DNA from 3 places in the Cronobacter sakazakii genome. Region 2 is predicted to be linked to each of the others. Evidence: predicted binding sites of a transcription regulator. Region 2 holds the regulator's gene; each other region holds the start of a gene.

Region 1 (10,775 bases), 2.0 Mb from region 2:
GGGCCGGGTGAGCGCGGTCTGTGCCGCGTCGAGTCTTTTTTGCGAGATAACTGAAGTATAGTCAGTCGCCTTGCAGAAAAGGCTCATACCGGGGTGGGTTATAAGAAAGGCCCCACAAACGTGGAGCCTTCATTTTACGCATTTTCAGCCAGAGCGGGTATTACATTGTCTGAGTGAAAGTACGGGTGATGACGTCCTGCTGCTGTTCTTTCGTCAGCGAGTTGAAACGCACCGCGTAACCAGACACACGAATGGTCAGCTGCGGGTATTTCTCAGGATGTTCCATCGCATCCAGCAGCATTTCGCGGTTCATGACGTTCACGTTCAGGTGCTGACCGCCTTCGATAGACGCTTCATGATGGAAGTAACCGTCCATCAGGCCCGCCAGGTTGGTTTTACGCACTTCGTCGTCTTTACCCAGCGCGTTCGGCACGATAGAGAAGGTGTAAGAGATACCATCTTTTGCGTAGGCGAACGGCAGTTTAGCAACCGAGGTCAGAGAAGCGACAGCGCCTTTCTGGTCACGGCCGTGCATCGGGTTAGCACCCGGGCCGAACGGTGCGCCAGCGCGGCGGCCATCCGGGGTGTTACCGGTTTTCTTACCATAAACCACGTTAGAGGTAATGGTCAGCACGGACTGGGTCGGGATAGCGTTGCGGTAGGTTTTCAGTTTCTGAATTTTCTTCATGAAACGTTCTACCAGGTCAACCGCCAGGTCATCCACGCGAGCGTCGTTGTTACCGAACTGCGGGTATTCGCCTTCGATTTCGAAGTCGATAGCCAGACCGTCTTCATCGCGAATCGGTTTAACTTTCGCGTATTTGATGGCAGACAGGGAGTCAGCCGCAACAGACAGACCTGCGATACCACACGCCATGGTGCGGATAACGTCGCGATCATGCAGCGCCATCAGCGAAGCTTCGTAGCTGTATTTGTCATGCATGTAGTGGATGATGTTCAGGGCGGTGACGTACTGTTTCGCCAGCCAGTCCATGAAGTGATCCATACGTTCCATGACTTCGTCGAAGTTCAGCAGATCGCCTTTGATCGGTTCAGATTTCGGGCCTACCTGCATTTTCAGTTTTTCATCAACGCCGCCGTTGATAGCGTACAGCATGGTTTTCGCGAGGTTAGCGCGAGCACCGAAGAACTGCATTTGCTTACCAACCACCATCGGGCTTACGCAGCACGCGATAGCGTAGTCGTCGTTGTTGAAGTCCGGACGCATCAGGTCATCGTTCTCGTACTGCAGAGAAGAGGTGTCGATGGAAACTTTCGCCGCGAATTTTTTGAAGTTCAGCGGCAGTTTTTCGGACCACAGAATCGTGATGTTCGGCTCCGGAGACGGCCCCATGGTGTAGAGGGTGTTCAGGAAGCGGAAGCTGTTTTTGGTTACCAGCGTACGGCCGTCAACGCCCATACCGCCAACGGATTCGGTTGCCCAGATCGGGTCGCCGGAGAACAGCTCATCATATTCCGGCGTACGCAGGAAGCGCACCATACGCAGTTTCATGACCAGGTGGTCGATCAGTTCCTGGGCTTCCTGCTCGGTGAGTTTGCCTGCTTTCAGGTCGCGTTCGATGTACACGTCAAGGAAGGTGGAGACGCGGCCAAAGGACATCGCGGCACCGTTCTGGGATTTCACCGCAGCCAGGTAGCCGAAGTAAGTCCACTGTACAGCTTCCTGCGCATTAGTCGCCGGACCGGAGATATCGCAGCCATATTTCGCTGCCATCTCTTTGATCTGGCCCAGAGCGCGGTGCTGTTCAGCAATTTCTTCACGCAGACGGATAGTCGCTTCCAGGTTTACGCCATTTTCCAGATCCTGCTGTAGAGAGACAAACTGTGCATATTTGTCTTTCATCAGGAAGTCGATACCGTACAGCGCAACGCGGCGGTAGTCACCGATAATACGGCCACGGCCGTAAGCATCCGGCAGACCGGTCAGCACGCCGGATTTACGGCAGTTCAGGATGTCTTTGGTGTAAACGTCGAATACGCCCTGGTTGTGGGTTTTACGGTATTCGGTGAAGATTTTTTTCAGTTGCGGATCCAGCTCGCGGTTGTACGCTTTGCAGGAACCTTCAACCATTTTGATGCCGCCAAACGGGATAATGGCGCGTTTCAGCGGAGCTTCAGTCTGCAGGCCAACAATTTTCTCAAGAGACTTGTTGATATAGCCTGCGTCATGCGAGGTGATGGTGGACGCTACGGAAGTGTCGAAGTCGACTGGCGCATGAGTGCGGTTCTCCAGTTTGACGCCTTCCATAACTTTGTCCCACAGGGTAGTGGTGGCTTCAGTTGCGCCAGCCAGGAAGGACTCGTCACCCTCGTATGGCGTGTAGTTTTTCTGGATAAAGTCGCGGACGTTGACTTCATTCTGCCAGTCGCCTTTCGCAAAACCTTCCCAGGCTGTGGCTAACTTTTCATTAAGCTCGGACATGTAACACCTACCTTCTTAAGTGGATTTTTTATTTACTGCCTGGAACAACTATCAGCGATGGTCATCGCCACGCAGGTAAATGACCCAGTACGTCAATCCGACAAGCAACCCTCCACCGATAATATTACCAATCGTTACCGGTATCAGGTTATCGACGATGAAATTCATCACGGTCAGATGAGAAAATTGGTCTGGCGAAGCGTGGATCGCGCTCCAGAACTCCGGGCTGCCAAAGTGACGAATCACTATCCCCATCGGGATCATAAACATGTTGGCGATGCTATGTTCGAATCCGCTGGCCACAAACATGCCGACCGGCAGAATCATAATAAAGGCCTTATCAATCAGGCTGCGTCCTGAATAACTCATCCAGACGGCCAGGCAGACCATCAGGTTAGCCAGGATGCCAAGGCAAACTGCCTCAATAAATGTATGTTCAACTTTATGCGACGCCGTTTGCAGGACATTAAGCCCCCAGCCGCCGTTGGCGGTCATATACTCGCCGGAAAGCCACATCAGTAAGACAAAGAGCAGGGCGCCAATCAGGTTGCCGATATAAACATTTACCCAGTTGCGCGTCAGCTGACCCCAGGTGATACGCCCGCTGGCTTTGGCGACCACAATCAGCACCGTTGAAGTAAAAAGATCGGCGCCGCAAATGACGCAAAGAATCAGACCGAGTGAGAAACAGATACCGCCAATCAGTTTGGTAATGCCAAAAGGCATCGCGGCAGCGCCGGTGGTGGCGGTGATATAGAAAACAAACGCAATGGAAATAAATACGCCAGCCGTAATTGCCAGATAAAACGTCTTTAACGGATGTTTCGTGGCTTTATAAACGCCCGCTTCCTCGGCAACTTTCGCCATCGCAGCAGGGAGTAAGGAGTCAAAAGGGTTGTCAGCTTTCACACTAACTCTCTCTTTATTTATTCGGCGAGTTGATACTAACAAAGCATGATGCAGTAAAATTTGATATGGATCATATCTCGCCAGGTTTGCAGGACTGAAATGCGTCTGGTTTTTACGCAATTTCAGCTTAACTTTATGATTATCAAATAAAAAATAAATTTTAAATATTATTAAAAGTGTTGAAAAAAAGCGGTTTGCCTCTCCTCATAAAGTGTTAATCATTATGAATTATTGGCTAAAAAAGGTAACAATCAAGCCGGGTGGATATATTTAATATTCACCAGTAATTAACTTGATATTTACATTCAAACTTTTAACCAGACAAATAAAAACGGGGCCGTAAACGCGCCCCGTCATATTTGCTAAACATAAGTGTGAAGCAGGTCAATTGATATGCGTTATATCAATTTCCTTGCCAAAACCTGGCTTTAGCCCGTTGAAGTTTTTCATAGGCAGCCAGCAGCGACTGATGCGCCGGGAAAGCTTTCAGATCGCCGTCGACGGGCTGTAGGCCATAGAAGGGCGCTTCGCCGCTAATAGCCGCGCTCGCGGCTTCCACCGCGTCTGCGCCATACATACGAACAAAGGCATTAAGGTACTGTAGCGGCTCGCGTTCCTCTTCCTGCGCCAGTAGCAGAAGCGTCTGCAGGCAACGATAGTAGTTGGCGCGCCCGGCGCTAAACACCGATGCGTTAAATTCCATGGTCCATTCAGTCCAGATCAGCGCCTGATCCAGATCGCCGCCAGCCAGCGCCAGCATCGCTTTTAGCTCGCCGATGCGCAGGGTATACCAGCCGTTGTCTTTACCCGTTGCCAGGCCCAGCAGTTCGCGCACGCGAGTGAAGTCGTCATGGCCTTCTTCGTCCAGTTGAGCGATCAGGTTCAGATAATCTTCTTTCTCCCACTCGCTGCCCGGCAGCGCCAGCAGCGTTTCGCGCAGATGGCTACCCATATTATTATTCGCGAGCAGCAGATCCTCTGCCGGATAGATGTCAGACATGCCCGGCACAATGATACGACAGGCGTAAACGCCCAGATGCTCGTAATCGGCGATGTAGACTTCTTTATCTTCAGCCTTAAAAATCGCCATCAGGGTAGCGAACTCTTCTTCCGTCGTACCGGCGAAGCTCCAGTCTACAAACGGATAATCCGCGTCCTGCTTGAACATATCCCAGGAGATAAGACCGCTGGAGTCGATGAAGTGCGTCTCAAGGTTCGCATGTTCGGCAACTTCTTCATCATCGAACGTCGGTGGCGTAAACACGTCGAGATCTTTCAGGCCGCGACCCTGCAGCAGCTCGGTGACGGTACGCTCCAGCGCCACACCGAAATCGGGATGCGCGCCGAAGGAGGCAAAGCAGGTGCCGTTGGCCCTGTTAAACAGTACAACGCAGATAACCGGATATTTTCCGCCGAGAGAGCCGTCGTAAGCGAAAATCGGAAAGCCTTCCGCTTCAAGTGTATTGATAGCCTCGACCACGCCAGGATAGCGCGCCAGCACCTCCTGCGGGATCTCCGGCAGGCTGATGCTTTCGGCAATAATGCGGTTCTTGATATGACGCTCAAACACTTCAGACAGCCCCTGAACACGGGCTTCGTTGCGGGTATTGCCCGCGGACATGCCATTGGATACATACAGGTTGCCGACGATGTTCATCGGAATGTAAACGGTCTGTTCATCTGACTGGCGGGTGAACGGCAGGGCGCAGATGCCGCGCTCTTCATTACCAGACTGCAGGTCAACCAGCATGCTGGCGGTCAGTTCGTTCTCCGGATCGTAAAACGCGCGCAGGCGGGCATCAAGAATGCCTTCCGGCAGTTCATCGCTTTGCGGGATCGGAAACCATTTTTCGTTCGGATAGTGCACGAACGGGCCGTTTGCGATCGTATCGCCCAGCCAGAAATCGGCGAAGAAATAGTTGGTGGACAGACGCTCAAAGTATTCGCCCAGCGCGGAAGCCAGCGCGGCTTTTTTGGTGGCACCTTTACCGTTGGTAAAGCACAGCGCGCACTCTTTGTCGCGAATATGCACAGACCAGACGTTCGGCACCGGGTTTAGCCAGGAGGCTTCTTCGATGTTAAAGCCCAGATCGGTGAGTTTCTGCTGGAAGCGAGCGATGGAGTCTTCCAGTGCGGCATCTTTGCCGGGGATGAAGGTTTGAGTCATGGGATCCACTTTTATCGTACGCAAAGCGCGCAATGATACGGATTTTAGCCCTTCTGCGCCATCGTCCCGCCCGATGCGGCAAAAATAAATCTTACGACTATCATTAATCAAGATAACTCCCTGTTATGGCGTAAGAAAAATATGAAAGCTTTCGATTTGCAACGGATGGCGCTTGACAAGTTTCCATTAGAATTTCTGGGTGAAGTCGCGCTGCGCAGCCTTTACACCTTTATCCTGGTGTTTCTGTTTCTCAAAATTACCGGGCGACGTGGCGTACGTCAGATGTCGCTCTTTGAAGTACTAATCATTCTGACGCTCGGATCAGCGGCGGGGGACGTGGCGTTTTATGACGACGTGCCGCTGCTGCCCGTGCTGGTAGTGTTTGTTACGCTCGGCGTGCTCTATCGTCTGGTGATGTGGCTGATGTCCTGTAGCGAAAAGCTTGAGGATCTACTGGAGGGCAAACCGCGCATCATTATTGAAGACGGCGAACTGGCCTGGGAAAAGCTCAACCGGGAGAACATGACCGAATTTGAGTTTTTTATGGAGCTGCGTACCAAAGGCGTGGAGCATCTGGGGCAGGTGCGACTCGCTATCCTTGAGGCTAACGGCCAAATCAGCGTTTATTACTATCCGGATAAACTGGTGCGCCCGGGACTGTCGATTCTGCCGGAGTATTGCAGCGAGCGTTTTGAACACATCCCTGAAACCGGCGATTACGCCTGTATCCGGTGTAGCGAAGTGGTGACGTTTGATGCCGGTGTGAAACCGTCCTGTCCGCGCTGCAAAAACCATATATGGGTGAAGGCAAGCACCGCGACCCGCGTCACCTGACAGCAAATTCCACCGTCAGCGGGCGCTGCGCTGGCGGATTGTGTTGTGTGATTTGGCGCACATTCCCTCTGGTGCCAGGATTAGCCGTTGCAGCCCTGTCAACGGAATGATAAAACCGATAGCCACAGGAAAAACTTATTGCTTTTAGCGTGGTGAGGGGAAATGGCTCAGGTCTACAATTTTAGTTCTGGCCCGGCGATGCTGCCGGCGGATGTGTTACGAGTGGCTCAGGAAGAGTTGCGTGACTGGCAGGGGTTAGGCACCTCTGTGATGGAAATCAGCCACCGTAGCAAAGAGTTTATTCAGGTGGCGGAACAGGCGGAACAGGATTTTCGCGATCTGCTGGAAATCCCCTCAAATTATAAAGTGTTATTCTGCCACGGCGGCGGACGCGGGCAGTTCTCCGCGCTTCCGCTGAATCTGCTGGGCGACAAAACGACTGCCGATTATGTTGATGGCGGCTACTGGGCGGCAAGCGCGGTTAAAGAAGCCAAAAAATACCTGACGCCGAACGTGATCGACGCGAAAATCACCGTTGATGGCAAACGCGCCATTAAGCCGATGAGCGAGTGGCAGCTCTCGGCGGATGCCGCTTATGTGCACTACTGCCCGAATGAAACCATCGACGGCATCGCGATTAACGATACGCCTGATTTTGGCGACGCTATCGTTACCGCCGATTTCTCCTCCACCATTCTTTCTCATCCGATTGATGTCAGCCGTTACGGCGTCATCTACGCGGGCGCGCAGAAAAACATTGGCCCGGCGGGCCTGACGCTGGTTATCGTGCGTGAGGATCTGCTTGGCAAGGCGCATGTCTCTTGCCCGTCGGTGCTGGATTACAGCGTGCTGAGCGAAAACGACTCCATGTTCAACACGCCGCCAACGTTTGCCTGGTATCTCGCGGGCCTGGTGTTTAAATGGCTCAAAACCAACGGCGGCGTGGCGGCGATGGACAAGATCAACCAGCAAAAAGCCGATCTGCTCTACGGCGTGATTGATAATAGTGATTTCTATCGCAACGATGTTGCAACGGCTAACCGTTCACGCATGAACGTACCGTTCCAGCTCGCCGACAGCAGTCTGGATAAGCTGTTCCTTGAAGAATCTTTTGCAGCGGGCCTGCACGCGCTGAAAGGCCACCGCGTGGTCGGCGGCATGCGTGCCTCTATTTATAACGCGATGCCGCTCGAAGGGGTGAAAGCCCTGACCGACTTCATGGTGGATTTCGAACGCCGTCACGGTTAATCCTTCCGTTATGATTCGCCCCGCGGCTGGCCGCGGGGTTTTTATTCTGTTTTATTGAGACTTTTTCCATGCAGGAATCCCTGACCTTACAACCCATCGCGCGCGTGGATGGCACCATTAATCTTCCTGGCTCCAAGAGCGTTTCCAACCGGGCGCTGCTGCTCGCCGCACTGGCAAAAGGCACCACGACGCTCACCAACCTCCTGGACAGCGACGACGTGCGCCATATGCTGAACGCGCTCAACGCGCTTGGCGTTCATTATTCGCTTTCAGACGATCGCACCCGCTGTGAAATTCAGGGGCAGGGCGGGCCGTTCAATACGCTAGTGGAGCTGGAACTGTTTTTAGGTAACGCCGGAACCGCAATGCGTCCGCTGGCAGCGGCGCTGTGCCTTGGCACTAATAATGTGGTGCTGACTGGCGAGCCGCGCATGAAAGAGCGCCCGATTGGACATCAGGTCGACGCGCTGCGTCAGGGCGGCGCAGATGTCACGTATCTGGAGCAGGAAAACTATCCGCCGCTGCATCTGAAAGGCGGATTCACCGGTGGCAACGTGACCGTTGATGGCAGCGTTTCAAGCCAGTTCCTGACCGCGCTGTTAATGGCCGCTCCGCTGGCACCGGGCAACACCGCTATCGACATTAAAGGCGAGCTGGTATCAAAGCCCTACATTGATATCACGTTGCACCTGATGAAAACCTTTGGGGTTGAGGTGGAAAACCAAAACTACCAGCGTTTTGTCATTCAGGGCGGCCAGCAGTACCAGTCGCCAGGACATTATCTGGTAGAAGGCGATGCGTCTTCCGCGTCTTATTTCCTCGCGGCGGCAGCCATTAAAGGCGGCACTGTCAAAGTCACCGGTATTGGGCGCAATAGTGTGCAGGGCGATATTCGCTTTGCTGACGTGCTGGAAAAAATGGGCGCACACATCACCTGGGGCGACGATTTCATCAGTTGCACCCGCGGTGAGCTGAACGCGATTGATATGGATATGAACCATATTCCCGACGCGGCGATGACCATCGCGACCACCGCGTTGTTCGCCACCGGCACCACCACGCTTCGTAATATCTATAACTGGCGTGTGAAGGAAACAGACCGCCTGGCGGCGATGGCCACCGAACTGCGTAAAGTCGGCGCCACGGTTGAAGAGGGGCATGACTTCATTACCGTCACGCCGCCTGCGCAGTTACAGTTTGCGGATATCGGCACCTATAACGATCATCGCATGGCGATGTGTTTCTCGCTGGTGGCGCTTTCCGACACGCCGGTTACTATTCTCGACCCGAAATGCACCGCGAAAACCTTCCCGAATTATTTCGCGCAGCTCGCGCGTATCAGCCACTCTGCTTAAATACGTATTTTTCCGGAACGGCAGCGCGCCGTTCCGGGCATCTGCGCCCACTTCTTCTACACTCAGCCACAATGGCGGCGATATTTTGCCGGAAAGATAACAGTCTGCGGTGATGAAGCGTATAATGCGCCGCGTTCACGTTGCAGGCCTGCCATTTGTTATTGAAGGAGAAAAAGATGACGGCATCCGTCCCGGTAATCACAATCGATGGCCCAAGCGGCGCAGGGAAAGGCACGCTCTGTAAAGCGATGGCTGAAACCCTGCAATGGCATTTGCTGGATTCCGGCGCCATCTATCGGGTTCTCGCGCTGGCCGCCCTGCATCATCATGTTGATGTCGCTTCCGAAGAAGCGCTCGTTCCGCTGGCTGCGCACCTGGATGTGCGCTTCGTCGCGCAGCAGGGCGAACTGGAAGTCATTCTGGAAGGTGAAGACGTCAGTGCCGAGATCCGCACGCAGGAGGTGGCCAACGCCGCCTCGCAGATTGCCGCGTTCCCGCGTGTGCGCGAAGCACTGCTGCGCCGTCAGCGCGCATTTCGTGAAGCACCCGGCCTGATTGCCGACGGGCGCGACATGGGAACGGTGGTTTTCCCTGATGCGCCAGTGAAAATTTTCCTTGATGCTTCCTCCGAGGAACGTGCTCATCGCCGTATGCTACAGTTGCAGGAAAAGGGCTTTAGTGTTAACTTTGAACGCCTTTTGGCCGAGATAAAAGAGCGCGATGACCGCGATCGTAACCGGCCAGTAGCGCCGTTAGTGCCCGCGCACGATGCTCTGGTGCTGGATTCCACCAGCCTTAGCATTGAAGAAGTTATCGAAAAGGCGCTTGAATACGCCCGTGAAAAACTGGCGCTCGCGAAGTAACGCGACCGAATTTGCAGTACCCCCGTTGCAATGGAGTGACAGCGGGTATGTGAAACAACCCCACCCAGCATGATGCCAGGTGGACGTTAATTTAAAACCTGAAGATTAAACATGACTGAATCTTTTGCTCAACTCTTTGAAGAATCCCTGAAAGAAATCGAAACCCGCCCGGGTTCTATCGTTCGTGGCGTTGTTGTTGCTATCGACAAAGACGTAGTACTGGTTGACGCCGGTCTGAAATCTGAGTCCGCCATTCCGGCAGAGCAGTTCAAAAACGCCCAGGGCGAAATTGAAATCCAGGTTGGTGACGAAGTTGACGTTGCTCTGGATGCAGTAGAAGACGGTTTCGGTGAAACCCTGCTGTCTCGTGAGAAAGCTAAACGTCACGAAGCGTGGCTGATGCTGGAAAAAGCTTACGAAGAAGCTGCAACCGTTACTGGTGTTATCAATGGCAAAGTCAAGGGCGGCTTCACTGTTGAGCTGAACGGTATTCGTGCGTTCCTGCCGGGTTCCTTGGTAGACGTGCGTCCGGTTCGTGACACCCTGCACCTCGAAGGCAAAGAGCTTGAATTCAAAGTAATCAAGCTGGATCAGAAGCGCAACAACGTTGTTGTTTCTCGTCGTGCCGTTATCGAATCTGAAAACAGCGCAGAGCGCGATCAGCTGCTGGAAAACCTGCAGGAAGGCATGGAAGTTAAAGGTATCGTTAAGAACCTCACTGACTACGGTGCATTCGTTGATCTGGGCGGCGTAGACGGCCTGCTGCACATCACTGATATGGCCTGGAAACGCGTTAAGCATCCGAGCGAAATCGTGAACGTGGGCGACGAAATCACTGTTAAAGTGCTGAAGTTCGACCGCGAGCGTACCCGTGTCTCTTTGGGCCTGAAACAGCTGGGCGAAGATCCGTGGGTTGCTATCGCTAAACGTTACCCGGAAGGCACCCGCCTGACTGG
Region 2 (10,775 bases):
GCCGTCACAGGCTCCAGCGGCGCGGGAACCACCACCACCAGCCTCGCGTTTCGTAAAATTTTCGCCCAGCTGAATCTCCGTGCCGCCGAAGTGGAAGGCGACAGCTTTCACCGCTACACGCGCCCGGAAATGGACATGGCTATTCGTAAAGCGCGCGATCTTGGCCGCCATATCAGTTACTTCGGCCCGGAGGCGAACGATTTCGGCCTGCTGGAGCAAACCTTTGTGGAGTACGGGCTGACCGGCAAAGGACAGTCGCGTAAATATCTGCACACCTATGACGAAGCGGTGCCGTGGAACCAGGTGCCCGGCACGTTTACGCCGTGGCAGCCGCTGCCGGAGCCGACAGACGTGCTGTTTTACGAAGGGCTGCACGGTGGCGTGGTGACGCCGCAGCATGACGTGGCGAAGCATGTCGATTTACTCGTAGGCGTGGTGCCTATCGTCAACCTGGAGTGGATACAGAAGCTCATCCGCGATACCAGCGAGCGCGGCCACTCGCGCGAGGCGGTGATGGATTCCGTGGTGCGCTCGATGGAAGATTACATTAACTACATCACGCCGCAGTTCTCACGCACCCATATTAACTTCCAGCGCGTGCCGACGGTGGACACCTCCAATCCGTTCGCCGCGAAAGGCATTCCGTCGCTTGATGAAAGCTTCGTGGTCATTCACTTCCGCAATCTGGATAACATCGATTATCCGTGGCTTTTGGCGATGCTGCAGGGCTCGTTTATCTCACATATCAATACGCTGGTGGTGCCGGGCGGGAAGATGGGGCTCGCGATGGAACTTATTATGCTGCCGCTGGTGCAGCGGCTGATGGAAGGAAAACAGATAGCGTGACGGCGATGCCCGGTGGCGCTGCGCCTGCCGGGCCGTCCGTCATCTCATGACGCTTCAATCACTTCATACGAATGGGTGATGTTGACCCCTTTACCGAGCATCAGCGCCACTGAGCAATACTTCTCTGCCGACAGATCCACCGCGCGCGACACTGCCGCGTCTTTCAGGGCTTTGCCTGTCACCACAAAATGCAGATTGATATGCGTAAACAGACGCGGCGCTTCTTCGCGACGCTCTGACGTCAGCTTCACTTCGCAGTCGGTCACGTCGTGACGGCCTTTTTGCAGAATAGAGACAACATCAATCGCGCTGCAGCCACCTGCGGCCATCAAAACCATTTCCATCGGGCTCGGCGCTTTGTCGCCAGAGTTGCCGTCCATCAGGATCTGATGCCCGGAGGCGGACTCGCCCAGGAAGGTTAACCCTTCCACCCATTTCACTCGTGCATGCATGTTAATCACTCCAGGCTATTCATTTTTCTGACAGATTACGCGCGCGCGACGTCAGAGGCAATGGAAGGGCGACCTGCGTCAAGCTGAAACGAGACAACAGGAGACACCTGAGAAAAGCTATGCTAAAACAGTCTGGATGCAGCGGCGATACATTGATGTTACGCATGTATGCAGAGGAGAAGATAATTTATCGGCTGCGACGTCCACGGACAGCCAACTTCCCAGGACTCGGGAAGATGATGAATGCAAAGCCAGACAGGGGTTACGCGCCCTGTCTTTGGAGCCAGTTTAAAACAGAGGATAACCGCGCATGGTGCTTGGCAAACCGCAAACAGACCCGACTCTTGAATGGTTCTTGTCACATTGCCACATTCATAAGTATCCATCTAAGAGCACGCTGATTCACCAGGGTGAAAAAGCGGAGACGCTGTATTACATCGTTAAAGGCTCAGTGGCAGTGCTGATCAAAGATGAAGAGGGCAAGGAGATGATCCTCTCGTACCTGAATCAGGGTGACTTCATCGGCGAACTGGGTTTGTTCGAGGAAGGTCAGGAGCGCAGCGCCTGGGTTCGCGCTAAAACTGCCTGTGAAGTGGCTGAAATCTCCTACAAAAAATTCCGTCAGCTGATCCAGGTTAACCCGGATATTCTGATGCGTCTTTCCTCGCAGATGGCTCGCCGCCTGCAAGTTACCTCTGAGAAAGTGGGCAACCTCGCCTTCCTCGACGTGACTGGCCGCATCGCGCAGACCCTTCTGAACCTGGCGAAACAGCCGGACGCGATGACCCATCCTGACGGGATGCAGATCAAAATCACGCGTCAGGAAATCGGCCAGATCGTCGGCTGCTCCCGCGAAACCGTTGGCCGCATTCTGAAAATGCTCGAAGATCAAAACCTGATCTCCGCCCACGGGAAAACCATCGTGGTTTACGGAACCCGCTAAAAAATCAAAAAACGGCGTGTCGCTTCGGTAACACGCCGTTTTTGTATCTATACTTCTCCCCTATGTGGCGTCGTCTTATCTATCACCCTGAAATTAATTACGCTTTACGGCAAACGCTCATCTTAAGCCTGCCGGTGGCGGTCGGGTTGATGCTGGGCCATCTTCAACAAGGGTTACTGTTTTCACTCGTTCCCGCCTGCTGCAACATTGCCGGTCTCGATACCCCGCACAAACGCTTTTTTAAACGCTTGATCATCGGCGCATCGCTGTTTGCGCTGAGCAGCCTGGCGGTGCAGCTGTTGCTGCTGCAGTCTGTGCCGCTGCCGCTCATTCTGCTGATGCTGGCGCTGCTGCTTGGCGTGACGGCGGAAATCAGCCCGCTGCATGCGCGTCTGTTGCCCGCCTCGCTCATCGCGGCGATCTTTACGTTAAGCCTCGCCGGCAATATGCCCATCTGGCAGCCTATGCTGCTCTATGTGCTCGGCACGCTCTGGTATGGCGCGTTTAACGGTTTCTGGTTCTGGCTGTGGCGCGAGCAGCCGCTGCGTGAATCGTTAAGCATGATTTATAAAAGCCTCGCCGACTACTGCGAAGCCAAATACAGCCTGCTGACGCGCCACACCGAGCCGGAACAGGCGCTGCCGCCGCTGCTGGTGCATCAGCAAAAAGTGGTGGATCAGATAAGCCAGTGCTATCAGCAGTTGCAGATGCTCTCCGCCACTAAGCAGAACGGTTACAAGCGCCTGCTGCGCACGTTTCAGGTGGCGCTGGATCTCCAGGAGCACATCTCGGTGTCGCTGCATCAGCCCGGCGAAGTGCAAAAACTGGTGGAGCGCAGCCACGCCGAAGCGGTGTTGCGCTGGACGGCGCAGACCGTCGCCACGCGCCTGCGCACGCTCTCTGACGATATTCTTTACCACCGCTATTCGCACCGCTTCTCAATGGATAAGCAGATCGAGGCGCTGGCGAAAATCGCCCGCCAGCACCCGGATAACCCGGTTGGCCAGTTTTGCGAATACCATTTTAGCCGTATTGCACGCGTGCTGCGCACCCAGCGCCCGCTCTACGCCCGTGACCTGATGGACAGCGGTAAGCGCCGCCTGCCGCTGCTGCGGGCGCTGAAAAGCTATTTGTCGCTGAAATCCGCCGCGCTGCGCACCGCCGCGCGTCTGGGCGTGATGCTGGCGGCGGCGGGGTTGTTAGGGAGCGCGTTCCAGTTGCCGAAGCCGTACTGGATCCTGATGACGGTACTGTTCGTCACCCAAAACGGCTATGGCGCGACGCGCGTGCGTATCCTGCACCGGGCGGGCGGCACGCTGGCGGGGCTGATTATCGCGGGCATCACGCTGCACCTGAAAGTGCCGCAGGGCTATACCCTGCTCGGTATGCTGCTGGTGACGTTAATCAGTTATCTGATAATCCGGCGGCACTACGGCTGGGCGATGATTGGCTTTACCGTCACGGCGGTTTATTCGCTGCAAATCCTGACGCTCAACGGCGAGCAGTATATCGTGGCGCGCCTGATAGACACCCTGTCCGGCTGTCTTATCGCGTTCGGCGGCATGGTCTGGCTCTGGCCCCAGTGGCAAAGCGGCCTGCTGCGCCAGAATGCGCATGACGCGCTGGAGGCAGACCAGGAGGCGCTGCGCCTGATCCTGAGCGGCGACCCGCAACCCGGCCCGCTCGCGTGGCAGCGTATGCAGGTCAACCAGGCGCATAACGCGCTTTATAACTCGCTTAATCAGGCCATGCAGGAGCCCGGCTTTAATAGCCGTTATCTGGAGGATATGCGCCTGTGGGTGACGCACAGCCAGTTTATTGTCGAGCACATCAACGCGATAACGACGATGGCGCGCGAGCAAACCGCGCTGCCGCCAGAAACCGCAGCGCGCTACTTACAGGCGTGTGAAATTGCGCTACAGCGCTGCCAGCAGCGGCTTGAGCATGACGCGCCGGGCGATACGCAAAACGAGGCGGTCCTGGAGGGCGAAGATGTCTTACCGGAAGGGGCACCGGGCGTGATGGAACATCATCTGCTGCGCATTCTCGATCACCTGCGCACCATGCATACCATCTCTTCCGTGGCGTGGCGTCAGCGCCCGCATCACGGGATCTGGCTCAGACGACGCCTGAGCCAGTCACCATGATTAGCCGTTGACCACGCGCGCGACGGCGCGCGCAAAGCGGGCCATGCCTTCGTCGATATCCGCGCGCTCCACCAGCAACGACGGCGCAAGACGCAGCACGTCCGGCCCGGCGTTCAGCACCATCACCCCTTCCGCCGCCGCGGCGTAGAGGAGATCGCGCGCGCGTCCGTGGAAGGCGGGCGTCAGCTCGGCACCGATCAACAGGCCCATACCGCGAATATCGCTGAATAAGCCGTACTGCTCGCCAATCTGCGCCAGATGCTGTACGAACTGCTCGCGTTTATGCGCTACGCCGCCCAGTACCTCTGGAGTGTTGATGATATCAAACGCTTCGCCCGCCACCGCGCAGGCGAGCGGGTTGCCGCCGTAAGTGGAGCCGTGCGAGCCGACGTGAAACGCCGAGGCGATATCATGAGTGGTGAGCATCGCGCTAACCGGGAAGCCGCCGCCGAGCGCTTTGGCGCTGGTCAGGATGTTCGGCGTCACGCCGTAATGCATATAAGCAAACAGCTTGCCGCTGCGGCCCATGCCGCACTGCACTTCATCGAACACCAGCAGCGCCTGATGCTTATCACACAGCTCGCGCAGGCCGCGCAGGAAGGCCGGCGTCGCGGCGGTCACACCGCCCTCGCCCTGCACCGGCTCGACCACGACCGCGCAGGTGTGGTCGTCCATCACCGCTTTTACCGCATCGAGATCGTTAAACGGCACATGAATGATATCAGCCGGTTTCGGGCCGAAACCGTCGGAGTATTTCGCCTGGCCGCCCACGGAGACGGTAAACAGCGAACGTCCGTGAAAGGCGTTATAAAACGCGATGATTTTGGTTTTGTACGGGCTGTGGCGGGTGATGGCGTAGTGGCGGGCGAGCTTGAACGCGGTTTCGTTAGCTTCGGTGCCGGAATTCATAAACACCACGCGTTCGGCGAACGTGGCGTCCACCAGCTTCTGGCCCAGGCGCAGCGCAGGCTCGTTGGTAAAGACGTTGCTGGTATGCCAGAGCGTTTCGCCCTGCGCTTTCAGCGCCTCTACCAGCCGCGGGTGGCAGTGGCCGAGCGCGGTTACCGCGATCCCGCCCGCGAAATCGACATACTCTTTGCCCTGCTGATCCCACACGCGGCTGCCTTTGCCTTTCACCGGGATAAATTCAGCCGGTGCATAAATCGGCAGGATCACGTCATCAAAGGTGGCGCGCGTAATTGCTGTTTTTTCAGTTGCCATTTCATGCCCATCCAGTAAATGTGCCATCGCACATGAAAAGATAAGCACAAAATATGAATAAAAAATCACTAAAAGGCAATAAAAATTCAGCGCGAAAGGAAGTTCGCCAGTAGCTGATGGCCCTGCTCGCTGAGAATGCTTTCCGGGTGGAACTGCACGCCTTCAAGTGCAAGGTGGCGGTGACGAATGCCCATGATCTCGCCCGCGTCCGTCCAGGCGGTTATCTCAAACTCCGCGGGCAGCGTGGCGCGGTCGATAATCAGCGAGTGATAGCGGGTCACGGTCAGCGGGTTGTTGAGCCCCGCAAACACGCCGCTGTTGGTGTGCGAAATCACTGAGGTCTTGCCGTGCATGACCTTTTCCGCGCGCACAACGGCCGCGCCGAAGGCCTGTCCGATGGCCTGATGCCCGAGGCAAACGCCGAGGATCGGCAGGTGACCGGCAAAACGCCGGATCGCCGCCAGTGAAATACCGGCTTCATTCGGCGTACAGGGGCCGGGGGAGATCACGAGGCGCGCCGGGGCGAGCGCCTCGATATCGTCGCACGTCAGTTCATCGTTGCGCCTGACCACCACCTCCGCGCCCAGCTCGCTGAAATACTGAAACAGGTTCCAGGTGAAAGAATCGTAGTTGTCGATAAGCAGTAACATGGCGGCTCCGGAAAAAAGAACCGCGCCAGTTTACTCGCTTTCCCGCGCTTCGCTCACTACGCTTGCGAAGATTTTCTCAAGCGGCGCCAGATCGCCCATCGCGCCCGCCTGGTTGGCGGCGCGCCACGCCTCAACCTCCACGCCGCGCCAGTCGAGGCTGTAGCCCGCATGCAGCGCCAGCTGTTCGAAGAAGATACGCTGGGCGCGGCCCGTACCGATACGGAACGGATGCAGCACGTTGATTTCGCAGTAGTAGTGCGCGAGGCGCGCGACAAACGCCTCCGGCTCCAGACCGATGAGATAGTCCTCATCTTCCAGCGCCTGCATCAGCGCGTTACCCTCTGTCTCCAGATATTCGAAATGCGCAAAGCGGGTTTCACCCTGATAGATGTCCACTTCACGCAGTTCGCCCGCCCAGTCGTAGATATCATGGAAAAGCTGGCGGTGAATGGCGCACAGGTGCGGCAGCCCGCGCTGTACCGGGCCGAGTTCCAGCGTCGCCGCGCGCAGCGAGGTCAGTTCACGCTCGGCATGTTGCAGATCCTTCGCGGCATGAATGTTCAGCCGGTTGCGCAGCACATCGCTGCCGGACCAGAAATAAGGGTCGCGCCCGTCGCCGAATTTATCGCTCATAATGCCCCCTTAGCTCGTCAATGCGCGCCAGCGCTTCTTCGCGGGACAAAGTCACCAGAGGCACCTCAATGCCTTCCAGCCGGTTGCTGGCCTGAAAATTGTGATTCTTTTGCGCGTCCCAGAGACGGGACTTTTGTTTGTCGGTGAGTTTCTTTGGCATTTTGCCTCCCTGAGCGTAACCCCGTGTGCCACAAGTATAAGCAGCAACAGGCGGGTTTGCCGGAAGGAGAAGCAACGCGGGCCGCAAAGCCCGCGTGAGGAAGATTACGGCAGGACTTTCGCGGAGAGGATCACGACCGGTTTGGACGGCACATTCTGGTATGGGCCGACGTCGTGGGTCTGGACCTGGGCGATTTTGTCCGCCACATCCATGCCCTTCACGACTTTACCGAAAACGGCGTAGCCGAAATCGCGCTGGCCGTGGTTCAGAAACGCGTTATCCGCCACGTTGATAAAGAACTGGCTGGTGGCGCTGTCTTTCTCTGCGGTGCGCGCCATCGCGATGGTGCCGCGCGCGTTTGGCAGGCCGTTATCCGCTTCGTTTTTCACCGGCGCGTTGGTCGGCTTCTGCTGCATATCCGCAGTAAAGCCGCCGCCCTGCACCATAAAGCCCGGGATCACGCGATGGAAAATCGTGTTGTTATAAAAACCGCTGTTGACGTAATCAACGAAGTTTTTCACGGTCGCCGGCGCTTTCTGGCTGTTCAGCTCCAGCTCAATATTTCCCGCAGAGGTCGTCAGCAGAACGTGCGGGTCGCCTTTTGCCGCCAGCGCAGCAGGAGACAGGGCAGAGAGAGCAAATACAGCCGCAACAGCCGCCAGAGTGGATTTGAGCATGAAGAATTCCTTACGAAGCAGAAATAAGCGAGTGGGTCGATTCTAAATAGCGATTGCATGACGTGCCAGCGATTTACCTGGATTTACGAACCAGCGCGCAGCGAAAAAGCGCTCATCGGATCTGATGTGTGAAATTCTGTGAGCCCCGTCATATAAAGCATGTCGTTTTACACGACATGTGATCAATGAATGTTTTATTGGATCACAATACCACCTAGAATGCCTGGGTTCCCGGCGCCGTCAACGCGCTTTACACTTCTATTCACAGGCCAGTCATGACTAACAGCAATCGTATTAAGCTCACATGGATCAGCTTTTTTTCCTACGCCCTTACTGGCGCGTTGGTAATCGTCACCGGGATGGTGATGGGAAATATCGCAGAATATTTCAAACTGCCCGTATCCAGCATGAGTAACACCTTCACTTTCCTGAACGCCGGGATTTTGATCTCTATCTTTTTAAACGCCTGGCTGATGGAAATCGTGCCGCTGAAAACCCAGCTGCGCTTTGGCTTCGTGTTAATGGTGCTTGCCGTGGTGGCGCTGATGTTCAGCCAGAGCCTGACGCTCTTCTCCGCCGCGATGTTTGTGCTTGGCCTGGTGAGCGGGATCACGATGTCGATCGGGACGTTTCTGATTACCCATATGTATGAAGGCCGTCAGCGCGGCTCGCGCCTGCTGTTTACCGACTCCTTCTTCAGCATGGCCGGGATGATCTTCCCGATGGTCGCCGCCTTCCTGCTGGCGCGCAGCATCGAGTGGTACTGGGTCTACGCCTGCATTGGTCTGGTTTATGTCGCGATTTTCATCCTGACGTTCGGCTGTGATTTCCCGGTGCTCGGCAAACACGCCGTGAAGGAAAACCAGCCGGTCGTGAAAGAGAAATGGGGCGTGGGCGTGCTGTTCCTCTCCATCGCGGCGCTTTGCTACATTCTGGGCCAGCTCGGCTTTATCGGCTGGGTGCCGGAATACGCCACTAAAGGCCTCGGCATGAACCTGAACGACGCCGGCACGCTGGTGAGCAACTTCTGGATGTCTTACATGGTCGGCATGTGGGTCTTCAGCTTCGTGCTGCGCTTCTTTGATTTGCAGCGCATTCTGACCGTGCTGGCAGGTCTCGCCACGGTGCTGATGTACTTTTTCATCACCAGCAAGCCGGAGCATATGGCGTGGTTCATTCTGGCACTGGGCTTCTTCTCCAGCGCGATTTACACCACCATCATTACGCTCGGCTCGCAGCAGACCAAAGTCTCCTCGCCGAAACTGGTTAACTTTATCCTGACCTGCGGCACCGTCGGCACCATGCTGACCTTTATCGTGACTGGCCCGATTGTGGCGAATCACGGCCCGCAGGCGGCGCTGTTTACCGCCAACGGCCTTTACGCTGTGGTGTTCGTGATGTGCTTCGCGCTGGGCTTTGTTACCCGCCATCGCCAGCACGCGAAGGCAGAAGCGGCGCACTAAGTCTTATCTGTCCCTTCCCTGCCGGGAAGGGACGCTTTTCCTCTTTCGTTTCCCTCACGCTTTGCAGTTTGCCCTCTTCTCCCGCCTCACTTTAACGCCTTCACGCCATCAATACTTCTGGTGAAAATTTACGCCATTGCGGCACAAAAAACCGACACCCGAGAAACCTCTGTTAATTCCTGTACTTAGGAAATACCACTAAAATCAACAATATAACCATTAAGGGGTATACAAAGATGTAATTGATTTACATCAATAAGCGAGGGTGCTGAATCGTTAAGGTAGGCTGTAATAGAAAAGAAATCGAGGCAAAAATGAGCAAAGTCAGACTCGCTATTATCGGTAACGGCATGGTTGGTCACCGCTTTATCGAAGACCTTCTCGATAAAGCCGAACCAGGCCAGTTCGACATCACCGTCTTCTGTGAGGAGCCGCGCATCGCCTATGACCGCGTGCACCTCTCCTCTTATTTCTCCCATCACACCGCAGAAGAGCTGTCGCTGGTCCGTGAAGGCTACTACGACAAACACGGTGTGAAAGTCCTGGTGGGCGAGCGCGCCATCACCATTAACCGCCAGGAGAAAGTGATCCACTCCAGCGCCGGGCGCACCGTCTTCTACGACAAACTGATCATGGCGACCGGCTCCTACCCGTGGATCCCGCCGATTAAAGGCTCCGACACCCAGGACTGCTTCGTTTACCGCACCATCGAAGATCTGAACGCGATTGAAGCCTGCGCGCGTCGCAGCAAACGCGGCGCGGTGGTTGGCGGCGGTCTGCTCGGTCTGGAAGCCGCGGGCGCGCTGAAAAACCTGGGCGTCGAAACGCACGTGATTGAATTCGCGCCGATGCTGATGGCCGAACAGCTTGACCAGATGGGCGGCGAGCAGCTGCGCCGTAAAATCGAAAGCATGGGCGTGCGAGTTCACACCAGCAAAAACACCCAGGAGATTGTCCAGCAGGGCACTGAAGCGCGTAAAACCATGCGTTTTGCCGACGGCAGCGAGCTGGAAGTCGACTTCATCGTCTTCTCCACCGGTATCCGCCCGCGCGACAAACTGGCGAAACAGTGCGACCTCGACATCGCGCCGCGTGGCGGCATCGTGATTAACGACCAGTGCCAGACCTCCGACCCGGATATCTACGCTATTGGCGAGTGCGCCAGCTGGAACAGCCGCGTCTATGGCCTCGTCGCACCGGGCTACAAAATGGCGCAGGTGGCGGTTGACCATATTCTCGGCAACGCGGGCAATCAGTTTGAAGGCGCGGATCTCAGCGCCAAGCTGAAACTGCTGGGCGTTGACGTCGGCGGCATCGGCGACGCACATGGCCGCACGCCGAAATCACGCAGCTATGTGTTCCTCGACGAAAGCAAAGAGATCTACAAACGCCTTATCGTCAGTGAAGATAACAAAACGCTGCTCGGCGCGGTGCTGGTGGGCGACACCAGCGACTACGGCAACCTGCTGCAACTGGTGCTGAACGGCATCGAGCTGCCGGAAAACCCGGATTCCCTGATCCTCCCGGCGCACGCCGCCAGCGGTAAGCCGTCTATTGGTGTTGATAAACTGCCGGACAGCGCG
Region 3 (10,775 bases), 1.8 Mb from region 2:
CCGGTCAGACGATTGTCTTATGATGCGCGCTTTAATACACAATGGGGATTTCCTGGCACCGGGTTGTGCAGGTACTCTGTGCGGCGAAATGGGTTAACAAGGAATGACGCCATGAATAACAGAGCACGAAAAGTGATGATTATCGGTGCGGGCAACGTGGGCACCGCTGCCGCCTGGGCCTTACTCAACCAGAATATCGGCGAGGAGCTGATTCTGGTGGATCTCGACGCCGCTCGCGTCGAAGGGCACTGCCAGGACTTGCGCGACGCCGCCGCGTATATGCCGGGGATGATTAAAATCTCCACCCGCCAGGCGCAGGAGTGCGCGGATGTCGATATCGCGGTGATCACCGTTTCCGGCGGCGCGCTGAAGCCCGGCCAGACGCGCCTTGACGAGCTGACCAACACCGCGCGCATCGTCGGCCAGATAGTCCCACAGATGATGGCGGGCGGCTTTAACGGCATTTTCCTCATCGCCACCAACCCGTGCGATATCATCACCTGGCAGGTGTGGAAGCTCTCCGGCCTGCCGCGCAACCAGGTGATTGGTACCGGCGTCTGGCTCGACACCACCCGCCTGCGCCGCTCGCTTGCCGAAGCGCTGGATATCGGCCCGCAAAGCATCGACGCCTTTATTCTGGGTGAACATGGCGACACCCAGTTCCCGGTCTGGTCGCACTCTTCCGTCTATGGCTCGCCGGTCGCGCAGGTTTACGAGCGCAAAACGGGTACGCCGCTGGATACCGCAGCGCTTGCCGAGCGCGTGCGCAGGCTGGGCTTTGAGATTTACGCCCGCAAAGGCTGTACGGAATATGGCATCGCGGGCACTATCGCGGAGATCTGCCGCAATATCTTCACCGGCAGCCACCGGGCGCTGGCGGTATCGTGCATTCTTGACGGCGAATATGGCGTCGACAACGTGGCGATAGGCGTTCCGGCGGTACTGGCCCAGAACGGCGTGCAGCAGATTATCGAACTGCAGCTGGAAGGCGAGGAGCAGGCGAAGTTTCAGCATTCGGTCACGGTGATTAAAGAGAATATCGCCCGTCTGCCCTGAGCATGAAAACGGCGCCCGCTACGGGCGCCGAAGCATCAGCGCAGCAATACCTGGCCGATAAGATAAGTCACCGCCTGGCCGCCAATCAGCACCCGATCGCCCTGCCATTCACAACGTAAATCCCCGCCCCGCGCCGAGACCTGACGCGCCAGCATCGACGTTTTGCCAAGCTTCTCGCCCCAGAACGGGATCAGCATACTGTGCGCGGAACCGGTCACCGGATCTTCCGCCACGCTCTCGCCGGGGCAGAAAAAGCGGCTGACGAAATCATACGGGCCGCCGGGTGTGCCGGGCGCGGTGACGCAAACCTGTTTGCCGAGCGGTATCAACGCGTGAATATCCGGAGTCAGCGCCTCTACCTGCGCCTGAGTCTGGAGCTCCACCAGATAGTCTCGATACGCCGCCACCGACACCGCGCCGTCAATCCCCAGCGCGCTCAGCAGCAGCGCGGGCGCGTCCACCGGCTGCGCCTGCCACGCCGGAAAGTTCAGCGTCAGCCAGTCACCGCGGCGCGTGACGGTCACCTCGCCGACAAAGCGCGTCGAGAAGCGGATTTCACTGTGCGGGTAATCAAGATGCTCGAAAATCACATGCGCGGCGGCAATCGTGGCGTGGCCGCAGAGGTTGATTTCATAGCGTGTGGTAAACCAGCGCAGTTCGAAGCCGTCGTCAGTGCGCACAAAAAACGCGGTTTCTGACTGGTTATGCTGCCGCGCCATCAGGAGCAGCGTTTCATCCGGCAGCCATTCGCTTAACGGACAGACCGCCGCCGCGTTGCCGCTGAAGGTTTTATCGGCGAACGCGTCCACCATATAAAAATCAACTGATTGCATTGTTATCCCCGCCCTGTTTTTAGTCGTTGCTGTTTTTACACCCTAACACGCGGTCTGTTATCCGGGACGGCAATTGCGTTTCTGCCGCGTCGTTTGTTACATGCTGGGTGTAAAAGTGAGATTTACGTCACAAAATGGTTGTATCCCGGCAGGCGAAAGTTTTAAGATCGCTCGCTTCTTATTCACTTCTGACCAGCGCGAATCTTTTCTATGACGATGAATACAGTCTCTCGCAAAACCGCGTGGCTGCGGGTGGTTACGCTTGCGGTCGCAGCATTTATTTTTAATACCACCGAGTTTGTGCCGGTGGGTCTGCTCTCTGATATCGCCGCGAGCTTCCATATGGAATCCGCGCAGGCGGGCATTATGCTGACGATCTACGCCTGGGTGGTGGCGCTGATGTCGCTGCCGTTTATGCTGCTGACAAGCCAGGTGGAGCGCCGCAAGCTCCTGATTGCGCTGTTTGTGGTGTTCATCGCGAGCCATATGCTGTCGTTTATGGCCTGGAGCTTCGAGGTGCTGGTGATTAGCCGTATCGGCATCGCCTTCGCCCATGCGATTTTCTGGTCGATTACCGCGTCGCTGGCCATTCGTCTGGCCCCGCCGGGCAAACGCGCCCAGGCGCTGAGCCTGATTGCGACCGGCACCGCGCTGGCATCGGTACTCGGCCTGCCCATCGGGCGCATCGTCGGGCAATATTTCGGCTGGCGCACCACGTTTTTCGCCATCGGCATCGGCGCGCTGATTACGCTCGCCTGCCTGGTGAAACTGCTGCCAAAAATCCCGAGCGAACACTCCGGCTCTCTTGCGAGCCTGCCGGCGCTGTTCCGTCGCCCGGCGTTGCTGTGCATCTATGTGCTGACCGCCGTGGTGGTGACCGCGCACTTCACGGCCTACAGCTATATTGAGCCGTTCGTGCAGAACGTCGCGGGCCTGAGCGAAAACTTCGCCACCTTCCTGCTGCTGGTGCTCGGCACCGCGGGCATTATCGGCAGCGTGATTTTCGGCAAGCTCGGCAACCTGCACGCCTCCGGGCTTATCAGTAGCGCCATCGGCGTACTGGTTATCTGCCTGCTGCTGTTGCTGCCCGCCTCGCACAGCGCTGTAAACCTGACCATTCTCAGCGCGTTCTGGGGTATTGCGATTATGCTTATCGGCCTCGGTATGCAGGTGAAAGTGCTGGCGCTGGCCCCGGACGCCACCGATGTGGCGATGTCGCTCTTCTCCGGCATCTTTAACATCGGTATCGGCGCGGGCGCGCTGGTGGGCAACCAGGTGAGCCTGCAACTCTCGATGTCGTCCATCGGTTATATGGGCGCTATTCCGGCGCTGGTCGCGTTTATCTGGGCGATTGTGATTTTCCGCCGCTGGCCGGTTCAGCTTCCTGAGGAACAACCGCACCACGGTTAATCTTAACGCCGCCGCTTCAGGCGGCGTTTTTTTATTCTTTTTTCTCTGTTTTCACCGCTTAACGTTACGCCTTTCGCGCTTAACAGGCGCGCGCTATCGCAGCGATAGTCCTTACCTTTCCTTTGATTTTGAAGGGTTTTTAACACGTTTTAGCAGATCGTGTGATCGCGAAAATCATTCGGTTGACTTATGTTTGCCTAGGCAATAATATCTCGCGTGACTAATCTACTTGCCTGGGCAACTATGTTGGAAAATAACAGCGATCTGTTTAACGAGATTATTCCTTTAGGACGACTGATTCACCTGGTGAATCAGAAAAAGGATCGCCTGCTCAATGAGTACCTTGCGCCGCTCGATATCACGGCAGCGCAGTTTAAGGTGCTCTGTTCCATTCGCTGTCCTGGCCGCATCACGCCAGGGGAGCTGAAAAAAGTGCTCTCAGTAGATTTAGGTGCTCTGACGCGCATGCTGGATCGTCTGGTATGCAAGGGCTGGGTGGCGCGTCTGCCTAACCCTAACGATAAACGGGGCATCCTGGTTGAGCTCACGGAAGAAGGCGCGGTGCTGTGTGAACAGTGCCACCAGCTGGTAGGACAAAACCTGCATCAAGAATTAACAAAAAACCTGACGGCAGACGAAGTGGCGACCCTCGAATACCTGCTTAAAAGGGTGCTGCCGTAACAGCAAAGAGGTAAGACGATGTCCAGACGCAACAATGATGCCATTACTATTCATAGCATTTTGGACTGGATTGAAGATAACCTGGAATCCCCCCTTTCCCTTGAGAAAGTGTCGGCGCGTTCGGGTTACTCGAAATGGCACCTGCAACGCATGTTCAAAAAAGAGACCGGTCACTCGCTGGGCCAGTATATCCGCAACCGGAAACTGACCGAGATTGCCCTCAAACTCAAAGAGAGCGACGAACCGATTCTTTATCTGGCCGAGCGCTATGGGTTTGAATCCCAGCAGACGCTGACCCGCACGTTTAAGAACTATTTCTCCGTGCCGCCGCATAAATATCGCGTGACGCGGATGCCGGGCGAAGGCAAGTACCTCCACCCGCTGAATCACTGAGTAGTTAAAGAACGCCGACGGCGGCATTCCGCCGTTACACTTCTCCTTTCGGGAGATAACCGAGGAAATTATGAAATCCGTCACGTGCGCCGCTGCGCTGTTGCTGGCGTTGACCTCCGGCTATGCGCTGGCAGGCAGCCCCAAAACTGACGCGTGCGCCGGGGACACCAGCACAATGATGGTGCCGATTGAGCATCATGAATCGCTGGATCTCAGCCATCGCAGCGCAGGCAGCGATAAATCAGACGAACTGGGTGTGCCGTACTACAACCAGTCGCGTTAAGAAAAACCGGGCTTTGGCCCGGTTTTTTTATGCGCTGCGCACCGCTCGCCGTACCCGCCAGCCAAAGACGTTGATATAAAGCCCCGCCATCACCAGCAGCGCGCCAATAATCTGCAATACCGAGAGCCGCTCATCCAGCAGCAGCGCGGCGCTGGCAAGCCCCACCACCGGCACCAGCAGTGAAAGCGGCGCCACGCGCCAGGTCTCATAACGCCCGAGCAGCGTGCCCCAGATGCCATAACCGAGAATAGTCGCGATAAAGGCCAGATAAACCAGCGACAGCACCGTCACGCTGTCGATATTCACGAGACTCTGCACCACCGCATCCGCGCCGTCGAACACCAGGCTCGCCGCAAAAAACGGCAGCACCGGGATCAGCGCGCTCCACACCACCAGCGACATCACCGCAGGCGGCGTCGGCAACTGCATGATTTTTTTGTTGAAGATATTGCCGCACGCCCAGCTCAGCGCCGCGGCGAGCGTCAGCATAAAACCGGTCAGCGCCACATGCTGGCCGTTAAGGCTGCCCTCAATCAGTACCAGCATCCCGCCGACGGCGAGCGCAATGCCGGTGAGCTGTTTAGCCTGCAGACGTTCGCGAAAGGCAAACACGCCGAGCACAATGGTGAAAAACGCCTGCGCCTGCAGCACCAGCGAGGCGAGGCCCGCGGGCATGCCGAACTTAATGGCGCTAAAGAGAAACGCGAACTGCCCGAAGCTTATCGTCAGTCCGTAGCCGAGCAGCAGCCGAAACGGCACTTTCGGGCGGGCGACAAACAGCAGCGCGGGAAAGGCGACGAGCAAAAACCGCAGCCCCGCCAGCAGCAGCGGCGGCATGGCGTGTAAACCGACTTTAATTACGACGAAATTCAACCCCCAGGCCAGCACCACCAGCAGCGCCAGCAGCCCGTCTTTACGCGTCATCCCCTGCCCCTGTTATTTATTAAAATTATGTTAATACTTCACCATACCGGAATCTTAAGGTGAGAGACAGATCACTAATTTATGGGGGGAACGTAAAGCACTTCTGAACACCCCACAGGGTGTACAGCGCCCGGATGGCATGTTATTGCTTTAAAAGAGGCCTGAACAGGCGCTCGCTCCCGCTCACCCGATAAAAAAGATAAGAAAATGTTATCAAAGAAAACGCGTTCCACCGTCGCGCTGCTGGGCTCGTCGTTAATGTTGACCATTGGCCGCGGCGCCACGCTGCCGTTTATGGCGATCTATCTCGCGAAACGCTTCGCGATGTCGGTCGATGAAATTGGCGTCGCGCTAACGAGCGCGATGACCGCAGGCGTTTTTTTCAGCCTGGCGTTTAGCGTGTTCGCCGACCGCTTCGACAAAAAGCGCTATATGCTCATCGCTATCGCCATCTTTGTGGCGGGCTTTGTGGCGATCCCGCTGATGCATAACGCCCTGCTGGTGATCCTCTTTTTCGCCATCATTAACTGCGCGTATTCGGTGTTTTCTACCGTGCTGAAGAGTTATTTCGCCGATACGCTGGGCGCGGCGGCCAAGGCGCGTATTTTCTCGCTTAACTACACCTTTCTGAATATCGGCTGGACGGTGGGCCCGCCCGTCGGCACGCTGCTGATGGTCTATGGCCTCAATATGCCGTTCTGGCTCTCGGCGGTGACCTCTGGCATTACCTTTGTGGTTATCAGTATTTTTGTGCAGCGCGTGGCACCAGCGCATGAGCAGGCCGACGCTCCCTCAGGCCCGCCGCCGCTCTCGCTGCTGTGGCGCGACCAGCGTCTGCTGTGGTTCACCGGCTCGGCGTTTCTCGGCTCGCTGGTGGCCGGCTCCTTTGCCGTTTGTATTTCGCAATATGTCTTAACCTTTTCCGACAGCGCGCTGGCGCAGCAGGTTGTCGCAGTGGTGCTGCCGGTCAACGCCGTTCTTGTGGTTTCGCTGCAGTACCTGGTGGGCAGAAAACTGCGCGCCGACAATTTAAGCCGCCTGATGCTCTTCGGCACCGTCTGCTTTATTCTCGGCCTCGGCGGCTTTCTGATGTCGGGCACCAATCTCTGGATGTGGGGCGCGGCGGCGGCGGTCTTTACGCTTGGCGAAATCATCTATGCGCCGGGTGAATATATGCTGATCGACAATATTGCCCCGCCGGGCCTGAAAGCCGGTTACTTCTCCGTGCAGTCGCTCGGCTGGCTGGGCGCGGCGTTCAACCCGATGTACAGCGGCTTTGTGCTGACCACGCTGCCGTCATGGTCGCTGTTCGCGTCGCTGATGGTTTTCGCAGCTATGGCGTATCTGATGATGGTAAAAGGCATGCGCGTGAAAGCCGTTGGGGTGATGCAACCGGGCTGAGTGAAGTGCGGGCCGGGTAAACGCCTGGCCCGCACGTTTTATAGCGGAGGGATTTTGAGTAAAACGGCGACCTGTCGATAGACCACATATTTCATAAAAAGCATCAGCCCACCACCGAGTAGCCAGTAAAAGCTTAACAATATACAGAGTATGAAATGTGTTGAGCCACCGAAGCCGAGGAGCATTACCGGTATTAAAAGCATCAGCAACAAATGCCCTTTCATTAAGCGAAGCGGTAATAACGCCATTATAATGAATGCTGGAAATATGCCATACCACAAGGTTAAATTAAGCGAGACTGTCATCCGAACGCTATAAGCTCCATAAAACACCCGCCAGACAAAATAATAGAGCGCATCGTGTAATATGAGTATGCAGGACATGGAAACGAGCACCATTAAGGGCCGGAAAATTATCTCACAGAAGAAACGCCTGAAATCGTTATCCATGATCTTTTATCCTTTTCTGCCAGAATGCGTTCAGTGCGTTTCGTTGATAAATGTAGTGAACTCATCAGAGATGAACGAGATTTATTCATATAACCAGCGCCCCGCCTTTGCGCTCTCCACCAGCATTGCGACGGTGAGAGGTTTATGCGGGTCAGGCTCTTTGCTTCCAAAATAGTCGGGATGAAAATAATCGAGTATTTCAAAGCCGCCTGGCTCAACATGCCAGCGGCGGAAATAGGTTTGCAGTAACGCTTCGTTGTCCTCAAAAACGAGATTCAGGTCGTCTCTGATACGGGTGTCGCGCGTCACGGGATGTTTGGGGCAAAAGAGAAAATACTTTTTGGGGTTATAATCCTGGTTGATGAATTCGATTATTTCTTTCTCAATATTTTGCATTAAAAATCATCCGTTGCGGTCATCAGTTAAATCCCTTTGATAATACGCGTGTAATAATATCACGATAAAGATAAACTTTGAGCCCGCCAGATAACCCGCGCTCGTTTAGCGCTGTTAAATAAGAATTCATCAAGTCGGTAATAAAAAGCCAGCCTCCTGCCAGCCTTTTACTAGTATCAAATCGCAACCAGCCCCCGCACGCCGTCGGCTTCCATCGCAGCGCCGGGGCCGCGTTGCACGATAGCGCCGCGGGACATCACCAGATAGTTATCCGCAAGCCCGGCGGCGAAATCATAAAACTGCTCTACCAGCAGAATGGCCATATCGCCGCGGGCGGCCAGCGCGCGGATCACCTCGCCAATCTCTTTGATGACCGATGGCTGAATGCCCTCGGTGGGTTCGTCGAGGATCAATAACTGCGGACGGCTGGCGAGCGCCCGGCCGATGGCAAGCTGCTGCTGTTGCCCGCCGGAGAGATCGCCGCCGCGCCGCTGGCGCATCGATTTCAGCACCGGAAAGAGCATATAAATCTCCTCTGGCACGCTTCTGGCCTCTGCACCGCGAAAGCGTGACAGCCCCATCAGCAGGTTTTCCTCCACCGTCAGCCGCGGGAAAATCTCACGTCCCTGCGGCACATACGAGATGCCTGCCGCCACGCGCTGGTGCGGTTTATAACGGGTAATAACGTCGCCCTGCCAGGTGACCGAGCCGGTTTTCGCCGGAATCAGCCCCATCAGACATTTCAGCAGCGTGCTTTTGCCCACACCGTTGCGCCCGAGCAGACAGGTCACCTCGCCCGTGCGCGCCTCAAGCGACACGCCGCGAAGGATATGGCTGCCGCCATAGTATTGATGCAGTTCATCCACGTTTAACATCGTTGCTCCTTAACGCCCGAGATAGACGTCGATCACCTGCTCGTTGGCCTGAACCTCGGCAAGCGAGCCTTCCGCCAGCACCTGGCCCTGATGCAGCACCGTCACTTTGTCGGCGATGGTCTCCACAAAGCCCATATCGTGCTCCACCACCATCAGAGAATGTTTGCCCGCCAGCGCGCGAAACAGCTCGGCGGCGTAGTCGGTTTCCGCGTCGGTCATGCCCGCCGCGGGCTCATCGAGCAGCAGCAGGTGCGGCTCCTGCATCAGCAGCATGCCGATTTCCAGAAACTGCTTCTGACCGTGCGAGAGCGCGCCAGCCAGGCGCTGGCGCTCTGCCCCTAAGCGCAGCGTTGTCAGCATCGCGTCGATACGGTCGGTCTGCTCGGCATTCAGCCGCGCGCGCAGCGTGCCGCGCACCGATTTATCGCCCTTTTGCGCGAGCTCCAGATTCTCAAACACCGTCAGCGCCTCAAACACCGTTGGCTTCTGGAATTTGCGCCCGATACCGCGCCGGGCGATTTCCACCGGTTCAAGGCGCGTCAGGTCGGTTTGCTGATCGTAAATCGCGCGCCCGCTCTGGGGCCGGGTTTTGCCGGTGATCACATCCATCAGCGTGGTTTTGCCCGCGCCGTTGGGGCCGATAATACAGCGCAGTTCGCCGATGCCGGTCGAGAGCGTCAGATCGGTGAGCGCCTGGAAGCCGTCAAAACTGACATTGATTTTCTCCAGTTGCAGCACCGGATCGGTCTCGGCGCGAAAGCGGTCGGTCTCATACTGCCGGGTATAGAGCGTATCCGTGGCGTGCATTATTTCTCTCCTCTGCGCAAAAGCCCCGCCACACCGCGCGGCAGAAACAGGGTGACCAGAATAAATATCAGCCCTAAAAAGAGCTGCCAGTACTCCGGCATCACCACGGTAAAGAGGCTTTTGGCCCCGTTGACCAGCAGCGCGCCGAACACCGGCCCCACCAGCGTGCCGCGCCCGCCGAGGGCCACCCAGATGGCCGCTTCAATGGAGTTGGTCGGCGACATTTCACCGGGGTTAATGATGCCGACCTGCGGCACATAGAGCGCGCCTGCAAGGCCGCACATCACCGCGGAAATCGTCCAGACCAGCAGCTTGAAGCCGCGCGGATCGTAGCCGCAGTACATCAGGCGGCTTTCCGCGTCGCGCACCGCCGTCAGCACCCGGCCAAATTTGCTGCGCGCGAGCCACAGCCCGACGGCGAGACAGGCCAGCAGTAAGGCGAGCGTGGCGATAAAGAGCGCGATGCGCGTGCCGGTCGCGGTGAGCGAAAACCCGAGCAGCGTGGTAAATCCCGTAAAGCCGTTGTTGCCGCCAAAGCCGGTTTCATTGCGAAAAAAGAGCAGCATCCCGGCAAAGGTCAGCGCCTGGGTAATGATGGAGAAATAGACGCCCTTAATTTTCGAGCGGAACGCAAAAAAGCCGAAAACCAGCGCCAGCAGCCCCGGCACCAGCACCACCAGCAGCAGCGCCCAGAGAAAATTCGACGTGCCCCACCAGTACCACGGCAGCTCGCTCCAGGAGAGAAACGACATAAACGCGGGCAGCCCGTCGCCCGCCGCCTGGCGCATGAGATACATGCCCATCGCGTAGCCGCCGAGCGCGAAGAAAATTCCGTGGCCGAGTGATAAAAGCCCGGCGTAGCCCCAGACCAGATCCAGCGCCACCGCGACAATCGCGTAGCAGAGGATTTTGCCCATTAATGTCAGCGTCCAGGTGGAGACCGCGAGCGGGTGGCTTGCGGGTAACAGCGTCAGAAACGGCAGCGCGAAGAGCGCCGCCAGCGCCAGCCCGCCTGCGATAACGCTCAGGCGCGGCGCATTTCGGACCAGCGTTAAAGTCACCGGCTGCGTCATTCCACGGCCCTCCCTTTGAGTGCGAACAGCCCCTGCGGGCGTTTCTGAATAAACAGGATAACCATCACCAGGATGGCGATTTTGCCAAGCACCGCGCCCACCTGCGGCTCGAGGATTTTATTAAAGATGCCCAGACCGAACGCCGCCGCCACACTCCCTGCGAACTGACCAACGCCGCCCAGCACCACCACTAA

The links. The regulator CRP, encoded in region 2, controls carbon source genes, mostly activating them, when cyclic AMP is high. The targets are predictions, from matches to a motif close to ATGTGANNNNNNTCACAT.
Region 1: the regulator CRP is predicted to act here: its motif matches at 3,411-3,428, upstream of focA (formate transporter FocA).
Region 3: the regulator CRP is predicted to act here: its motif matches at 2,005-2,022, upstream of CSK29544_RS15235 (sugar transporter).

Annotation. Positions count from the first base shown of each region.
Region 1 is NZ_CP011047.1:3,851,924-3,862,698, reverse strand. It holds gene pflB (formate C-acetyltransferase) at 161-2,443, opposite strand; gene focA (formate transporter FocA) at 2,495-3,352, opposite strand; gene ycaO (30S ribosomal protein S12 methylthiotransferase accessory factor YcaO) at 3,756-5,519, opposite strand; gene CSK29544_RS18380 (DUF421 domain-containing protein) at 5,661-6,353, shown strand; gene serC (3-phosphoserine/phosphohydroxythreonine transaminase) at 6,516-7,601, shown strand; gene aroA (3-phosphoshikimate 1-carboxyvinyltransferase) at 7,670-8,956, shown strand; gene cmk ((d)CMP kinase) at 9,133-9,819, shown strand; gene rpsA (30S ribosomal protein S1) at 9,931-10,775, shown strand, end outside.
Region 2 is NZ_CP011047.1:1,349,206-1,359,980, reverse strand. It holds gene CSK29544_RS06280 (phosphoribulokinase) at 1-846, shown strand, start outside; gene CSK29544_RS06275 (OsmC family protein) at 891-1,298, opposite strand; gene crp (cAMP-activated global transcriptional regulator CRP) at 1,609-2,241, shown strand; gene CSK29544_RS06265 (YccS/YhfK family putative transporter) at 2,304-4,388, shown strand; gene argD (bifunctional acetylornithine/succinyldiaminopimelate transaminase) at 4,389-5,609, opposite strand; gene CSK29544_RS06255 (aminodeoxychorismate synthase component II) at 5,696-6,259, opposite strand; gene CSK29544_RS06250 (putative adenosine monophosphate-protein transferase Fic) at 6,290-6,892, opposite strand; gene ficA (FicA/YhfG family antitoxin) at 6,882-7,052, opposite strand; gene ppiA (peptidylprolyl isomerase A) at 7,157-7,729, opposite strand; gene tsgA (MFS transporter TsgA) at 8,005-9,192, shown strand; gene nirB (nitrite reductase large subunit NirB) at 9,507-10,775, shown strand, end outside.
Region 3 is NZ_CP011047.1:3,185,177-3,195,951, reverse strand. It holds gene CSK29544_RS15245 (L-lactate dehydrogenase) at 112-1,056, shown strand; gene CSK29544_RS15240 (PhzF family phenazine biosynthesis protein) at 1,092-1,889, opposite strand; gene CSK29544_RS15235 (sugar transporter) at 2,100-3,299, shown strand; gene marR (multiple antibiotic resistance transcriptional regulator MarR) at 3,546-3,980, shown strand; gene marA (MDR efflux pump AcrAB transcriptional activator MarA) at 3,999-4,373, shown strand; gene marB (multiple antibiotic resistance protein MarB) at 4,444-4,656, shown strand; gene eamA (O-acetylserine/cysteine exporter) at 4,684-5,580, opposite strand; gene ydeE (efflux MFS transporter YdeE) at 5,788-6,981, shown strand; gene CSK29544_RS15205 (hypothetical protein) at 7,020-7,430, opposite strand; gene CSK29544_RS15200 (DUF1493 family protein) at 7,512-7,826, opposite strand; gene urtE (urea ABC transporter ATP-binding subunit UrtE) at 8,003-8,701, opposite strand; gene urtD (urea ABC transporter ATP-binding protein UrtD) at 8,711-9,508, opposite strand; gene urtC (urea ABC transporter permease subunit UrtC) at 9,508-10,581, opposite strand; gene urtB (urea ABC transporter permease subunit UrtB) at 10,578-10,775, opposite strand, start outside.